One region of the Bradyrhizobium sp. CCGUVB14 genome, then DNA from elsewhere that is predicted to be linked to it. Evidence: riboswitches for the same ligand, from Rfam matches in the RefSeq annotation. Region 1 holds a riboswitch; the other holds the start of a gene.
The links. Region 1 has a riboswitch for glycine ahead of gcvT (glycine cleavage system aminomethyltransferase GcvT). Riboswitches for the same ligand answer to the same signal wherever they lie in the genome.

Region 1 (8,441 bases):
CCGAGCTTCTTCTGCGTGTCGGTGACGCGGAATTTGATGCCGCCCTCGCCCGTCAGCACGCCGGTGTCGCCGACCTGGCCGCCGGACTCTGCATAGAACGGCGTCTGGTTCAGCAGCAGCGCGCCGGTGTCGCCGGCCTTCAGGCTGGCAACCTCAGCGCCGTCCTTCACCAGCGCGGACACCACGCCTTCAGCGCTCTCGGTCTCGTAACCCAGAAACTCGGTGGCCCCGAGCTTTTCGCGCAGCGGGAACCAGATCGCCTCAGAAGCCGCCTCGCCAGAGCCCTTCCAGGATTCGCGCGCCTTCGCCTTCTGCCGCTCCATCGCGTCGGTGAACGAGGCCTGATCGACGCCGATGCCGCGCGACTTCAGCGCGTCCTGCGTCAAGTCGAGCGGAAAACCATAGGTGTCGTACAGCGTGAAAGCGACGTCGCCGTCGAACATGTCGCCCTTCTTCAGGCCCGCGCTCTTCTCATCCAGGATGGCCAAGCCGCGCGACAGAGTTTTGCGGAAGCGGGTCTCTTCCAGCCGCAGCGTCTCCTCGATCAGGTTTTCCGCGCGCATCAAATCGGGATAGGCCTGGCCCATCTCACGGACCAGCGCCCAGACCAGGCGATGCATCAGCGGCTCCTTGGCGCCGAGCAGCTGCGCATGGCGCATCGCGCGGCGCATGATCCGGCGCAGCACGTAGCCGCGGCCCTCGTTCGAGGGCAGCACGCCGTCCGCGACCAGGAAGGCCGAGGAGCGCAGATGGTCGGCGATGACGCGGAACGAGGCCACGGTCTGCTCGTTCGGTCCGCTGCCCAGCGCCGACGACGTCGCGTCGATCAGATGGCGGAACAGGTCGGTCTCGAACACGCTGTCGACGCCCTGCATGACGCTGGCCATGCGCTCGAGGCCCATGCCGGTGTCGATCGAGGGACGCGGCAGATCAACGCGCTGCTCCTTCGTCACCTGCTCGTATTGCATGAACACGAGATTCCAGAATTCGAGGAAGCGGTCGCCGTCCTCTTCCGGCGAGCCAGGAGGGCCGCCCCAGATGTGATCGCCGCGATCGATGAAGATTTCCGAGCACGGGCCGCACGGGCCGGTGTCGCCCATCGCCCAGAAATTATCCGAGGTCGGGATGCGGATGATGCGGTCGTCGGAGAAGCCGGCGATCTTCTTCCAGAGCCCGGCCGCCTCATCGTCGGTGTGATAGACGGTGACGAGCAGCTTGTCCTTCTTCAGCCCGTATTCTTTCGTGATCAGCTTCCAGGCCAGCTCGATCGCGCGCTCCTTGAAATAGTCGCCGAACGAGAAGTTGCCGAGCATCTCGAAGAAGGTGAGATGGCGCGCGGTGTAGCCGACATTGTCGAGGTCGTTATGCTTGCCGCCGGCGCGCACGCATTTCTGCGACGTGGTGGCGCGCTGATAGGGCCGCTTCTCGACGCCGGTAAAGACGTTCTTGAACTGCACCATGCCGGCATTGGTGAACATCAACGTCGGATCGTTGCGCGGCACCAATGGCGAGGACGACACGATCTCGTGGCCGTTCTCGGCAAAGAAGTTCAGAAAGGTCGACCTGATCTCGTTGACGCCGCTCATGTTCATCCAATCGGGTGTGCTTGGACCCGCTTTTCGTGCCATCCAAACCGGTGATTTGGGCTGATATCTGCGGGCCAAAGCGCTTTTAGACAAGGCCAGCTTCGCTGTCCAGAAACTGTGCAGAAAGATCAGAGGGTTGCCGCAGTCGCGCAATCCCGTTGGAAAGCCGCCAGGTGCGCGTTGACAGGCTTGGCCGGGCTGTGGTCTGTACCCATCTGTATCGTACGGCCACGTCGGGAGAGACCGGCTTCATTGCCGGCGCCGAAGGAGCAACCGCCCCGGAAACTCTCAGGCAAAAGGACCGCGTGGCTTTGACGACATCTGGAAAGAGGCGCCGACGGGCTTGAAGCCCGGACTGCGTCCGCCGACGGGATAATACTCTCAGGCACAGCGACAGATGGGGCTTCGACTGGTTGCTTCCGGGGAATCGTCCCCGGGGAACCGCCGAGGACCCCTGCGATGTCCGTGCGTGACGACAAAGACTCCCTGAAACGTACCCCCCTCTACGACCTTCATGTGACGCTGGGCGGCAAGATGGTGCCGTTCGCGGGCTATGACATGCCCGTGCAGTACCCCGCAGGCGTCCTCAAGGAGCACCTTCAGACCCGCTCCTCCGCCGGCCTGTTCGACGTCTCCCACATGGGCCAGATCGCCCTTCGGCCGAAATCCGGCAAGGTCGAGGACGCCGCCCGCGCGCTGGAGCGGCTGGTGCCGCAGGATATTGTGGCGATTGCACCGGGACGGCAGCGCTACGCCCAGTTCACCAATGAAGATGGCGGGCTTCTGGACGATCTGATGGTCGCCAATTTCGGCGATCACCTGTTCCTGGTCGTCAACGCCGCCTGCAAGGCCGAGGACGAGGCGCATCTGCGCGCGAATCTCTCCGACACCTGCATCATCGATTCGCTTGCCGATCGCGCGCTGATCGCGTTGCAGGGCCCAAAGGCCGAGTCAGCGCTGGCGAAATTATGTGCAGCAGCGCCCGCCATGAAGTTCATGGATGCCGGCCCGCACGAGGTTGCCGGCCTCCCCTGCTTCGTCTCGCGCTCGGGCTACACCGGCGAGGACGGTTTTGAGATCTCGGTGGCAGCTAGCGATGCCGAGCGCCTCGCCAAGACATTGCTGGACAACTCCGATGTGATGCCGATCGGCCTTGGTGCCCGCGACAGCCTGCGGCTGGAAGCCGGGCTCTGTCTCTATGGCCACGACATCGACACCGACACGACGCCGGTCGAGGCCGCGCTGGAATGGTCGGTGCAGAAGAGCCGCCGCACCGGCGGCGCCCGCGCCGGCGGTTTTCCTGGTGCCGACAAGATCCTCGCTCATTTCGATCACGGCGCAGCTCGCCGCCGCGTCGGCCTGCGCACTGAGGGCCGCGCGCCGGTGCGCGAAGGCGCGCTGCTGTTCGCGAACAGCGAGGGCGGTGACGCAATCGGAAAGGTCACCTCGGGCGGCTTCGGCCCGAGCCTGAATGCGCCGGTGGCGATGGGCTACGTGCCCACTGCCTCAAGCGCACTCGATACAAAACTCTTTGCGGAAGTGCGCGGGCAACGTTTGCCGCTCACCGTCGCCGCCATGCCCTTCGTGAAAAACACCTACAAACGCTGAGGACAAGAAAATGACCACGACGCTGTACACCACCGACCACGAATGGCTCGCGATCGACGGCGATGTCGCAACCGTCGGCATCACGGATTACGCGCAGTCGCAGCTCGGCGACGTCGTGTTCGTCGAACTGCCCAAGGTCGGCCGCACCCTGAAGAAGGCGGAAGCCGCCGCCGTCGTCGAATCGGTCAAGGCCGCTTCCGACGTCTACGCGCCTGTTACCGGCGAAGTGCTCGAGACCAACGCCGAACTCGCCGCCGAGCCAGCGCTGGTGAACTCGGATGCACAGAGCAAAGCCTGGTTCTTCAAGATCAAGATTGCCGACAAGAGCGAGCTTGGTGGCCTCATGGATGAAGCCGCCTACAAGGCACACACGGCTTAAGGACGATGGAGCAAGCGATGACCGCGCACCGCAAGTCGAACGGCGATACCGCCGCTAATTTCGCACGCCGCCACATCGGCCCGTCGGCGCGCGATGTCACCGCAATGCTCGAGACCGTCAACGCCAAGAGCGTTGACACCCTGATGGCAGAGACGCTGCCCGCCTCGATCCGGCAGGCCGCCCCGCTCGATCTCGGCAAGCCGCTGAGCGAGACCGAGGCGATCGCGCATATGGCCGAGCTCGCGCGCCAGAACCAGGTCTTCACCTCGCTGATCGGCCAGGGCTATTCCGGCACGATCCTGCCGGCGGTGATCCAGCGCAACATCCTCGAAAACCCCGCCTGGTACACGGCGTATACGCCCTACCAGCCGGAAATCAGCCAGGGCCGCCTGGAGGCGCTGTTCAACTTCCAGACGATGATCTGCGATCTCACCGGGCTCGACGTCGCCAACGCTTCGCTGCTCGATGAAGCCACCGCTGCAGCCGAAGCCATGGCGCTCGCGGAGCGGCATTCGAAGGTCGAGGCCAAGGCCTTCTTCGTCGACAAGGACGTGCATCCGCAGACGCTGGCGGTGATGCGCACCCGCGCCGAACCGCTCGGCTGGTCGCTGGTCGTCGGCGATCCCCTCACCGATCTCGACAAGCAAGACGTGCTGGGCGCGCTGCTGCAATATCCTGGAACCTCGGGCGCGGTGCGCGACCTCAGGCCCGCGATTGCGGCGCTGAAGGCCAAGGGTGCGCTCGCAATCGTTGCCGCCGATCTGCTCGCGCTCACGCTGATCGCCTCGCCCGGCGAACTCGGCGCCGACATCGCAATCGGCTCCGCGCAGCGCTTCGGCGTGCCGATGGGTTATGGCGGACCGCACGCGGCCTATATGGCGGTGCGCGACGCGCTGAAGCGCTCGCTGCCCGGCCGCATCGTCGGCCTCTCCGTCGACTCGCGCGGCGCACCGGCCTATCGCCTGGCGCTGCAGACCCGCGAGCAGCACATCCGCCGCGAGAAGGCGACCTCCAACATCTGCACCGCGCAGGTGCTGCTCGCCGTGATCGCGGCGATGTATGCGGTCTATCACGGCCCCGAGGGTCTCGCGCAGATCGCACGCAACGTGCATCGCCGCGCCGCCGTGCTCGCGGCCGGCCTGCGCAAGCTCGGCTTTGCGCCGCAGTCTGAGGCCTTCTTCGATACGCTCAGCGTCGATGCCGGCGCTGAGCGAGCCGAGATCATCGCGCGCGCGACCGCCGAGACAATCAATCTCGGCGTTGGTGAAACTGCGCTCCGCATCGCACTCGACGAGACTACGACGCCCGCGACTGTGGAAGCGGTGTGGCGCGCGTTCGGCGGTCAGCTGTCCTACGCCGAGATCGACGCCACCACGCGCGAGGCGCTTCCGGAGCCCCTGAAGCGCACCACAGCGTTCCTGACCCATCCCGTGTTCCACGCCCATCGCTCGGAAACCGAGATGCTGCGCTACATGCGCAAGCTCAGCGATCGCGACCTCGCGCTCGACCGCGCGATGATTCCGCTCGGCTCGTGCACCATGAAGCTGAACGCGACCACCGAGATGATGCCGCTGACCTGGCCCGAGTTCGGGTCCTTGCACCCCTTCGCTCCGCGCGAGCAGGCCGCCGGCTATCACGCGCTATTCGCGCGGCTGGAAAAATGGCTGTGCGACATCACCGGCTATGACGCGATCTCGCTGCAGCCGAATTCGGGCGCGCAAGGAGAGTATGCCGGCTTGCTCGCGATCCGTGGCTACCACGCCGCACGCGGCGAGACGCACCGAAAGATCTGCCTGATCCCCTCCTCCGCCCATGGCACCAACCCGGCCTCGGCCGCGATGGTCGGCATGGACGTGGTGGTGGTCGCCTGCGAGGCCAACGGCGACGTCGACGTCAACGATCTCCGCGCCAAGGCGGAGAAGCATTCGAACGACCTCGCCGCGGTCATGATCACCTATCCCTCGACGCATGGCGTGTTCGAGGAGCATATCCGCGAAATCTGCGACATCGTGCACGGCCATGGCGGCCAGGTGTATCTCGACGGTGCCAACCTCAACGCGCAGGTCGGGCTGTCGCGGCCCGGCGATTACGGCGCCGATGTCAGCCATCTCAACCTGCACAAGACCTTCTGCATCCCGCATGGCGGCGGCGGCCCCGGCATGGGCCCAATCGGCGTGAAGGCGCATCTCGCGCCGTTCCTGCCGGGTCACCCCGCCACACAGGCGGATGCGTCGGTCGGCCCGGTCTCGGCCGCGCCGTTCGGCTCGGCTTCGATCCTCACCATCTCCTACATCTACATCCTGATGATGGGCGGCGAAGGCTTGAAGCGCGCGACCGAGATCGCGATCCTCAACGCCAACTATGTCGCGGCAAGGCTCGATGCGCACTTCCCGGTGCTCTACAAGAACGCCAGGGGCCGCGTCGCGCACGAATGCATCGTCGATCCCCGCCCGCTGAAGACGACCTCCGGCGTCACTGTCGACGACATCGCAAAGCGCCTGATCGATTACGGCTTCCACGCGCCGACCATGAGCTTCCCGGTGCCGGGCACGCTGATGATCGAGCCGACCGAGTCGGAATCCAAGGCGGAGCTCGATCGGTTCTGCGATGCCATGATTGCGATCCGAAAAGAAATCGCCGAGCTCGAGGCCGGCCGCTTCAAGATCGAAGCGTCGCCTCTGCGCCACGCCCCGCACACCGTGCACGACATCGCCGACGACGATTGGAAGCGCGCCTACGCCCGCAGCGAAGGCTGCTTCCCCGCCGGCACCTCGCGCACCGACAAGTATTGGTGCCCGGTCGGCCGCGTCGACAACGTCTATGGCGACCGTAACCTCGTGTGCTCCTGCCCGCCGGTGAGCGATTACGCGGAAGCGGCGGAGTAGGACGCGACGGAGCTCTCGTAGGGTGGGCAAAGCGGCTTGTCCGCCGTAGCTCGAAAGAGCGAAGGCGGAAAGCGTGCCCACCACCTTTGCATGACGTGAAAGATCGTGGGCACGGCGCTACGCGCCTTTGCCCACCCTACGGCACCGAACCCGCCTCTAAGGCGCAACCAACGACCGGCTTTCGCGATCCCATCGCCAGAGCTTTTCGCTGGTCAGTTCAGTGCCGCCCCACCAGCGCTTGATGGAGTTGTGGCGCCACATGTCGTCTTCGCGGGCGACAAGCGAACGCCCGAGGTCGGTCAACGTGACCTTCCACTCGCTCCTGCCGAAGTAGCGGTCCTCATCGTCGAACAACGGATCGCCCAACAGGACCGGCGGCGTCGAATATTCCGCCAGTTCGTGCAAGGCATTTCTGGCTTCGTTCTCGTCAAACACATCGCGAATCCATCTTGCCTCGGTGACGCGCCTTGGGTCGGTTTCCCCATTGTTCACATCCTCCAGCATGTCCATTTCGCTGGCACCGAGTCCCGTCACCCTGCCTGGAAGCTCTTCAAGCATCGCAATGAGCGCCGCGCGAAGCCTCGGCAGGATCATGAGGTCCGTCATCAGCAGATCGAAACAGGGCTCTGGCGTTGCAGCCCGATAGGCTCGCCAGGCGCGGCTTGCGGTCACCAAATGGCTGTCGGCCACCTTGCAGGCCGGCAACTTCCATTTTGCAACGGACTCCGGAGCATAGTTGGTAACCTCGACGTCCGTATGCACCAGGCTCAGCTTCGACGTGATCTCCTTGTAGGGGCGAAGCAGGTCGAGGAGCCAGACCAGCACGAGTTGATCACTATGCACCGGGTCGACCCACACTTCGATCGAATCGAACTTCGCGCACAGCTCGAAGAAACCGATATCGCGCGTGCCGAAACCATTCAGCGAGCCACGACAAACGTCATCAAGCCAATGATCCCCTGAATTGCAGTGCTTTGCCGATCGCCGCTCCAGCCCCATCAAGAGCTGCTCCTCGGACGGCAACTTGCCCGAGGCGAAGCGCAGAGAGAACCCGAGCGCGAGGTTCGCCAGGCCTGATTGGCCAAGGACGTTCTCTGCGAGATGGTTCGTCGCCAAGATCAAATGAGACACGATTGCCGCCTAAAGGTTGATACACAAAAACAGGAACACACATCAGGCCGGCGCAACCAACGAATGGGTCTCCCCGTCCCACCGCCAGAGCCGCTCGTTGGTCAGGCGAGTGCCGCCCCACCACCGATCGATCCGGTTGTGTTGGCGAAAATTCTGGTCGCCTCCCAGCACCGCCTTGCCGAACTCGGTCAGCGACAATCGGGATTGCTTGTACCGTTGGAGACGGTCGGAATCGTTATGCATCTCCAGTGAAAACGGGCCTTCATCCAGTCCAGCGACCGCCGGCTTGTCACACCGGGCGAGCCCATCAAGCAATTCGCCAACTTCCCAATATCCGTAGACATGCAGCTCCGCGTGCTTCTGACGACCCGGAAAGACATCGAAAGGCTGCAGGCCGCCTCGGGCGATGAGCTGGAGTATCCGCAACTCCGTGGCTCCAAGGCCCGAAGAGGGGCGCGGCAGCTCTTCGAGGAGAGCCGTTGCATAGGGCGAAAGTTGCGGCAGCCAGGCCAAATTCGTCTTGAAGGATCGCGCCAACTTTCCGGAGTTGGCGCACAATAGGCCCGCCATGCACGGCTGGCTAATTTGAGTTCGTGAGATTCAATCTCGACAATCGGCGGATAGAGCTCTCCCCGCGGCGGCGCGATATCTCTCGCACCCACGGGGAGACAGCGTGCGACAAAGCCGGGATCCACGTTGCGTGTACGGCGCCAATGATCGAGCAGCCAGAGCAGGATCAATTGCGCATTTGGCTCCGGCCCTCGCCAAAACTCGACCGCATCGTATTGCGCAAACAATTCGATCAATCCGAGATCCTTCGCGCCCGATTCTTCAAGGCGCCAAGACGGTGTA
Region 2 (8,441 bases), 170 kb from region 1:
AATTGATAGGCCGGCGTCAGCATCAGCAGCAGCAGCACCAGGATGCGCTTGTGCCCGGTCACGAATTGCCGCGCGACGCAATCGACGAAGACCAGCGCGAGGCCCGCGTTCACCATCGCCATCAGTTGCAGCGACCAGTCGCTGACCGGGAAGACGGCGGTCCAGCTGGCTGCGATCCAGCCCATCAGCGGCGGATGCTTGTGATAGCCGAACGCGAAGTGCCGCCCCAGTGTCCAGGCTTCGAGCGTATCGGGATGCAGGCCGCCGCCGGCATAGGCGATGGCGAGATACAGCGTCCAGACCACAACGAAGCACGCAATGAGAAGCGGCACGGCCCAGCCGGCCTCCACGCCGTCGAGCCAGCGCAGCAGCGGCCGCCGCCAGCGCGCCGGCGCGCGATCCGACCGTTCGGCCATCGCCTGGAGTGCAAAATCGATCGGCACGGGAATCAGATCAACAGATTCAAAACGATGGAAGGGAAAGTGATACTCGAAGACGAGCCATCTATTTCAGTTTGGAAACAAATAGCAATCATTGGAGTCTGGAAGACTTAAAAGCTCCCCGGCTTTCACCTCCGCGGGGACCGCCAGGAGACACCGGCGCCGCTGATCACGGTGGCGCCGCGTGCTGATCGGCACCAAAGGTGCAGGAAGCACCCTCGCCCGGTCCCGGCGTGCCTCACTCGGACTTGTCGATGTTCCAGAACACCGGGGTGGCCGGGCCGTCGATGACGCCGGTCAGCGACTTGCGCCATGCGCTCGGCGACTGATACTGGCCGAGCGGTATGTACAGCACCTGGTCGTAGGCTTCCTTCTGGATCTCGGCCGCAATCTTCTTCTGCTCGTCAAGCGAGGCGGCGCGGACGAAGGCGTCCTTCAACTGTTCCACCTTGGCGTCCTCCGGCCAGCCGAACCAGCCGCCCTTCGTGCCCTGCCCACCGACGGCGATGTTGGAAATCGGGTTCGAGGCGTCGGCGCTGACAAAGTTTGTGACGAACATGTTCCAGCCGCCCTCCTTCGGAGGCTTCTGGCTGGCGCGCCGGCTTACCACCGTCTGCCAATCGGTGGCCTGCAAATCAACCTTGAAGCCGGCTTCGCGTAGGTGCTGGGCCATTACGATCGGTTGAGCCTTCAGCGTCACGACGTCGCCCGGCGCCATGAGCACGACCGGTGTGCCGTCGTAGCCCGACTCGGCGAGCGCCTTTCTGGCCGCAGCCATGTCGCCGCCCTTCGCAAGGACCTCACCGCCAATCTCCGTCGCGAACGGCGTGTCGCAGATGAAGGCCGCAGCGCACGTCTTGTAGTATTTGGGATTGCCGATCAGAGCATCGAGCACGTCCTTCTGGTTGACCGCCAGGAATGCCGCGCGACGAACCTTGACGTTGTCGAATGGCGGATGGAGGAAATTCATCCGCGCACCAGTCTGGAATCCGAACTTGTTCAGGATATCGACCTTGAGGTCCTTGTCGGCCTCAATGGTGGGCAACATTTCGATGGCAGGCACTTCCATGAAATCGATGTCGCCCGACTGCAGCGCGTTCAACGCCGTCTGCGCGTCCGGCATGGTGATCCATTCGACGCGGTCGACCTTCACCACCTTGCCGCCGGCCGTCCAGCTCGGCGGCTCCTTGCGTGGTACGTAATCAGTGTTCTTGACATAGACCGACTTCACGCCCGGCTGGAATTCAGTCGGAACGAATTTGAAGGGACCGGAGCCGATCTGCTCGGGAATCTGCTTGTCCACCGGGGTATCGGCCAGACGCTTCGGCATCATGAAAGCGACGCGCGAGGACGGCTTGCCGATCGCGTCCAGCACCAGCGCATATGGCTCCTTCAGCTTCAGCGTGATCGTCTTGAGGTCAGTCGCCTCGAGACTCGCGGTGAACAGCATCATCTGCTGCCCCATGCTGTCGACGGCGGCCCAGCGCTTCAGCGAGGCGACGCAGTCTTCCGCCGTCACCGGCGTACCGTCATGCCACTTCAGGCCATCGCGCAGCGTAAAGGTGTAGGTCAGCTTGTCGTCGGAGACCTTCCAGTCCGCCATCTGCGGCTGGATCTTGAAGTTGGAATCCGTCGCGATCAGCGTGTCGTAGACCATGTAGCCATGGTCACGTGCGATATAGGCGCTGGTGAAAATCGGATCGAGGATGCGCAGATCCGAATGCATCACCGCGGTAATGGTCTTGCCCGCGGCAAGTACCGGCGTGGCCAGTGCCGTGGAAAGGGCCACGACCGAAACTGCAAGTTTGGAGGCGAACGACCGACGCCCCCGACGCATGAGATGGAACACTGAAGTTCTCCTGGCGAGCGGCTGGCCGACGAACGGCGCCGCTGTTGACAGCGGCGCCGCGTAACGTTCGAGACGAGAGGCGCGAGACGCCCCGTTCCCTTGTTTGACTTGGCCTTACTCCGACTTGTCGATGTTCCAGAAGATCGGGGTCGCCGGGCCGTCGAGCACGCCGGACAGCGACTTCCGCCACGCGCTCGGCGCCAGGTATTGACCAAGCGGGATGTAGATCACTTGGTCATAGGCTTCCTTCTGGATCTCGGTCGCGATCTTCTTCTGATCGTCGAGCGAGGCCGCGCGGACGAAGTCGTCCTTCAGCTTCTCGATCTTGGCGTCTTCCGCCCAGCCGAACCAGCCGCCCTTCTTGCCTTGGCCGCCGATCGAGAGATTGGAGATCGGATTGGACACGTCGGCGCTGACCCAGTTGGTGAAGAACATGTTCCAGCCGCCCTCCTTCGGGGGCTTCTGGCTGGCTCTGCGGCTCACCACCGTCTGCCAGTCGGTCGCCTGCGCATCGACCTTGAAGCCGGCTTCGCGGAGCAGCTGCACCGCGACGGTCGGCTGCGCCTTCAGCGTGACGACATCGCCGGGAACCATGACCACGACGGGCGTGCCGTCATAGCCGGACTCGGCGAGCGCCTTCTTGGCTTCCGCCATGCCGCTGCCCTTGACCAGCGTCTCGGAACCGACGTCGGTCGCGAACGGCGTATCGCAGATGAAGAAGGCGCCGCAGATCTTGTAGTACTTCGGGTTGCCGACCAGCGCGTCGAGCACGTCCTTCTGGTTCATCGCCAGGAAGGCGGCGCGGCGGATCTTCGGATTGTCGAAGGGCGGATAGAGGAAGTTCATGCGACCGAGCGTCTGGTAGCCGAACTTGTTCAGCGTCTCGACCTTGAGGTCGGAATTGCCTTCAAGCACGGGGAGCAGATCCCACGGCGGCACTTCCATGAAGTCGATGTCACCCGATTGCAGCGCGTTCACCGCGGTCTGCGAGTCCGGCATGGTGATCCACTCGACGCGATCGACCTTCACCACCTTGCCGCCGGCGGTCCAGCTCGCCGGCTCCTTGCGCGGCACGTAGTCGGTGTTCTTGACGTAGACCGCCTTCACGCCGGGCTGGAATTCGCCCTGCACGAACTTGAACGGACCGGAGCCGATCTGCTCGGGGATCTGCTTGTCCGGCGGCGTCTCGGCGAGGCGCTTCGGCATCATGAAGGGCACGCGCGAGGACGGCTTGCCGATCGAATCCAGCACGAGGCCGTAGGGTTCCTTCAGCTTCAGCGTGATGGTCTTGGCGTCGGTCGCCTCGATGCTGGCCGTGAAGGTCATCATCTGCTGGCCCATGCCGTCGACGGCGGCCCAGCGCTTCAGCGAGGCGACGCAATCCTCGGCGGTGACCGGCGTGCCGTCATGCCACTTCAGGCCGTCGCGCAGCGTGAAGGTGTAGGTGAGCTTGTCGTCGGAGATCTTCCAATCCGCCATCTGCGGCTGGATCTTGAAGTTCGCATCCGTCGTGATCAGCGTGTCGTAAACCATGTAGCCATGGTCACGCGTGATGTAGGCGGTGGTGAAGATCGGATCGATGATGCGCAGATCCGAATGCATCACCGCGGTGATGGTCTTGCCGGCCGCAAATACCGGCGATGCCATCGCCGTCGAGAGCGCGACGACCGACAGCGCGAGTGTGGAGGCGAACGCGCGTCGCCCCCGGCGCATCAAGCTCAACATAGAAAGTTTCTCCTGACGTGAAACTGTTCAAAGGCGGGTTATTGGTTGAGCATTCGGTTCGTTCCCTAGGCGAACTAACCTCATGCAATGCCTTTATCTTTCGAGACTTGCAGACAGTCTTGAGCGCGTCAATCCGGTTTCGGTGCAAGCCCTTGCGGCGCATGCACGGGCTCCACAAAGATCGGTTTGGCTCTACAACTCTCCCCGCTTGTCCTGCCCGCGCTGATGCAATGCGCATTCCATCTTTCGAAGCTTGAGAGACATTAAGATGAATCCAGCCAATCTTCCCTTCGATTCCGAGGCGATGCTCGAGGGCCTGCGCACCTGGGTGGAATGCGAAAGCCCGACCTGGGATGCGGGCGCGGTCAACCGCATGCTCGATATCGCAGCGCGGGATATGGCGATCATGGGTGCGACCATCGAGCGCATCGCCGGCCGTCAGGGCTTTGGCGGCGTCGTTCGCGCACGCTTCCCGCATCCCAGGCAAGGCGAGCCCGGCATCCTGATCGCCGGGCACATGGATACCGTCCACCCGGTCGGCACCATCGAGAAGCTGAAATGGCGGCGCGAGGGCAACAAGTGCTACGGCCCCGGCATCTACGACATGAAGGGCGGCAACTATCTCTCGCTGGAAGCGATCCGGCAGCTGGCGCGCGCGGCCTTCACCACGCCGCTTCCGATCACCATCCTGTTCACGCCGGACGAGGAAGTCGGCACGCCCTCCACGCGCGACATCATCGAAGCGGAAGCCGCGCGCAACAAATATGTGCTGGTGCCCGAGCCCGGCCGCGCCGACAACGGCGTCACCACCGGACGATACGCGATCGCGCGCTTCAATCTGGAGGCGACGGGGCGGCCGAGCCACGCCGGCGCGACCTTGTCGGCGGGACGCTCGGCGATCCGCGAGATGGCACGGCAGATTCTTGCGATCGACGCGATGACGAGCGACGACTGCACCTTCTCGGTCGGTGTCGTGCATGGCGGGCAATGGGTCAATTGCGTTGCCACGACCGCCACCGGTGAAGCGCTGTCCATGGCCAAGCGCCAGGCCGATCTCGACCGCGGCGTCGAACGGATGCTTGCGCTCTCGGGCACGGCGAATGATGTCTCCTTCAAGGTGACACGCGGCGTGACGCGGCCGGTGTGGGAGCCCGACGCCGGTACCATGGCGCTGTATGAAAAGGCGCGCGGCATCGCCAAATCTCTTGGCGCGGAATTACCGCATGCGAGCTCCGGCGGCGGCTCCGACGGCAACTTCACGGGCGCGATGGGCATCCCGACGCTCGACGGCCTCGGCGTACGTGGCGGCAATGGCCACACGCTCGAAGAGTTCATCGAGGTCGATAGCCTGGTCGAACGCGGTCGCCTGATGGCGGGACTGCTGGCGACGCTCGAGTAAATTGAATCAACTTCGCACTGCACAATGCGTTGGCAGTCGCGGATGAAATTTAGCCTTGTCTAAAAATGAGGCGCATCGTACTGCTCGATGGTCCACGCGACGATGCGGGAGAGATCGCAATGAAGGCATCCAGCTTTCATTGCGGCGCCGACGGAGCAACCGCCCCGGAAACTCTCAGGCAAAAGGACTGTATCGTCAGGACGATCTGGAGAGAGACGGCACGATCGACGTCGTGACGTCCACCGAAGGGGATAGTCTGCGCAGGTCTCGTGAGGTTCTGCCTCGTCGAGGTCCGCGCCGGATCAAGCTCTCAGGTAACCGTGACAGATGGGGCGCCGCCAACGGCTTTCGGGCCGGCGGTTAGCCTATCCTAACTCACGGGAGCCCCTGCTCAACATGACACATATTGCCATCATCGGCGCCGGCATCACCGGCGTGACGACTGCCTATGCTCTGCTCGAACGCGGCTTTGAGGTCACGGTGCTCGACAAGCATCGCTACGCCGCGATGGAGACCTCGTTTGCGAACGGCGGACAGCTCTCCGCCAGCAATGCCGAGGTGTGGAACAGCACCGCAACGATCCTCAAAGGCCTGCGCTGGATGTTCCGGCGCGATGCGCCGCTCTTGATGAACCCGCGCCCGAACTGGCACAAATATTCGTGGATGAGCGAGTTCGTCGCCAATATCGGCAACTACCGCGCCAATACGATTCTGACGACGCGGCTCGCGATCGAAGCCCGCAAGCACCTGTTCGAGATCGCGACGCGCGAAGGCATCGACTTCGATCTCGAACGCCGCGGCATCCTCCACATCTATCACGACAAGAAGGGTTTTGAATCCGGCCTGCGCGTCAATGCGCTGCTGCAGGAAGGCGGACTCGATCGGCACCCGGTGACGCCGGAAGAAATCCACACGATCGAGCCGACGCTGCGCAAGGATTATTACGGCGGCTTCTACACGCCGTCGGATGCCACCGGCGACATCCACAAGTTCACGCGCGGGCTGGCAGAGGCCTGCAAGCGGCGCGGCGCAACCTTCATCCATGAGGCCAATATCGATTCCATCGCGCAAGCTCGCGGCGGCTTCGTCATCGGCTGGGCCGATCTCAGCGCAAGCGACGCGGTCGCCTCCGCGCGCGGCATGCTGAAGGTCGATGGCGTCGTGGTCTGCGCCGGCGTTGCCAGCCGTCATTTCGCGGCGATGCTCGACGAGCGCGTCAATGTCTATCCGGTGAAGGGTTATTCGATCACCGTCCAGCTCGACACCGCCGAGAGCCGCAATGCGACGCCGACCGTCAGCCTGCTCGACGAGGCCGCCAAGATCGTCACCAGCCGGCTCGGCGCCGATCGTTTTCGTGTGGCCGGCACGGCCGAGTTCAACGACTTCAACCGCGATATCCGCGCCGATCGCGTGCAGCCGCTGGTCGACTGGGTGCGCAGCAACTTTCCGGCGGTCGAGACGTCTCGCATCATTCCGTGGGCCGGGCTCAGGCCGATGATGCCGAACATGATGCCGGTGGTGCGCGCGGGCCGGATGCCCGGCGTGTTCTTCAACACCGGCCACGGCCATCTCGGCTGGACCTTGTCGGCCGCGACCGCGCAGATGATCGCCGGAACCATCGACGGCTGGCGCGGGCTCAACGCACCGCCAACCGTCCCCTCATTTCGGGGCGAACTTGGGGTTGAGCGCGAGATGCGTCGTGCATCCTGAGTGGTCGCAAATCGATGCGGGGCGGCCCCTTGCGACCGCCCTGCCCTTGGCACACAATTTGCCCCACGAGGACGGCTCTCCGGCCGGGTCTTCCAGCCCGAGAGACAGGCGCGCATGATAGACACGACCGAATCCACGGGCGCCTCTCGGCCCCCCACAATCTGCAGCCGGAGATAGGTGCATGCTAGGTTATCTCATTCGCCGCGTTCTGGCTGCGGTGCCCGTGATGGGCGTCGTGGCGCTGTTCGTGTTCCTGCTGCTGCGGCTGACGCCCGGCGACCCCGCCGCGATCCTCGCCGGCGACAATGCGACACCGGAACGGCTGGAACGCATCCGCACCTCGCTCGGCCTCAATGAACCCCTCATCGTGCAGTTCGTCACCTGGGTCGGCAAGCTGCTGCACGGCGACCTGGGAACCTCCCTGATTTCCAACCTGCCGGTCATGAAGATGATCGGCCAGCGCGTCGAGCCGTCGATCTCGATCGCGCTGTCGACCATCATCCTCGCCGTCATCGTTGCGGTGCCGCTCGGCGTCATCGCGGCCTGGAAGCACGGCACCTGGATCGACCGTTTCGTGATGGGCCTGTCCGTGCTCGGCTTCTCGGTGCCGGTGTTCGTGGTCGGCTATGTCCTGATCGAGGTCTTTGCGATCGACCTGCGCTGGGTGCCGGTGCAGGGCTTCAAGAGCATCTCTGCCGGCTTCGGCGCGTTCTTCGAGCGCATCATCCTGCCGACCTGCGCGCTCTCCTTCATCTACATCGCGCTGATCGCGCGCATGACGCGCGCCGCGATGCTCGATGTGCTCGGCGAGGATTACGTGCGAACGGCGCGCGCCAAGGGCATCAACGAGGTCGCGGTGATGATGCGGCACGCGCTGCGGAACGCCGCCGTGCCCGTGATCACCGTGATCGGCACCGGCTTCGCGCTCCTGATCTCCGGCGTCGTCGTCACCGAGAGCGTGTTCAACATCCCCGGCATCGGCCGCCTCACCGTGGATGCGGTGCTGGCGCGCGACTATCCGGTGATCCAGGCGATGATCCTGCTGACGTCGCTGATCTACGTCGTCGTCAACCTCCTGATCGACGTCGCCTACACGCTGCTCGATCCCCGGATCCGGTACTGAGGCAAGGACAACAACAAGATGTCAGTCGATACCCTTCCCCAGTCGTCCATCCCGATCACGTCGCCGCTGCGGCCGCGTTTCGGCTTCCTCACCTCGACGCCGATCATCGCCACGGCGACGGTGTTGCTCGCGCTGATCGTGCTGATCTCGGTCCTGGCGCCGTTGATCGCCCCGCACGATCCGATCCAGCTCGCG

Region 2: linked by a shared signal. The riboswitch ahead of NLM32_RS30120 (D-amino acid dehydrogenase) and the one ahead of gcvT (glycine cleavage system aminomethyltransferase GcvT) in region 1 are both predicted to bind glycine.

The regions. Positions count from the first base shown of each region.
Region 1 is NZ_JANADS010000001.1:6,577,147-6,585,587, forward strand. It holds gene alaS (alanine--tRNA ligase) at 1-1,586, opposite strand, end outside; glycine riboswitch at 1,811-1,899, shown strand; gene gcvT (glycine cleavage system aminomethyltransferase GcvT) at 2,046-3,194, shown strand; gene gcvH (glycine cleavage system protein GcvH) at 3,205-3,573, shown strand; gene gcvP (aminomethyl-transferring glycine dehydrogenase) at 3,591-6,458, shown strand; gene NLM32_RS30965 (hypothetical protein) at 6,615-7,589, opposite strand; gene NLM32_RS30970 (hypothetical protein) at 7,632-8,102, opposite strand.
Region 2 is NZ_JANADS010000001.1:6,406,721-6,415,161, forward strand. It holds gene NLM32_RS30100 (glycosyltransferase family 39 protein) at 1-416, opposite strand, end outside; gene NLM32_RS30105 (ABC transporter substrate-binding protein) at 679-2,289, opposite strand; gene NLM32_RS30110 (ABC transporter substrate-binding protein) at 2,404-4,014, opposite strand; gene NLM32_RS30115 (M20/M25/M40 family metallo-hydrolase) at 4,283-5,413, shown strand; glycine riboswitch at 5,509-5,613, shown strand; glycine riboswitch at 5,617-5,742, shown strand; gene NLM32_RS30120 (D-amino acid dehydrogenase) at 5,810-7,123, shown strand; gene NLM32_RS30125 (ABC transporter permease) at 7,305-8,246, shown strand; gene NLM32_RS30130 (ABC transporter permease) at 8,265-8,441, shown strand, end outside.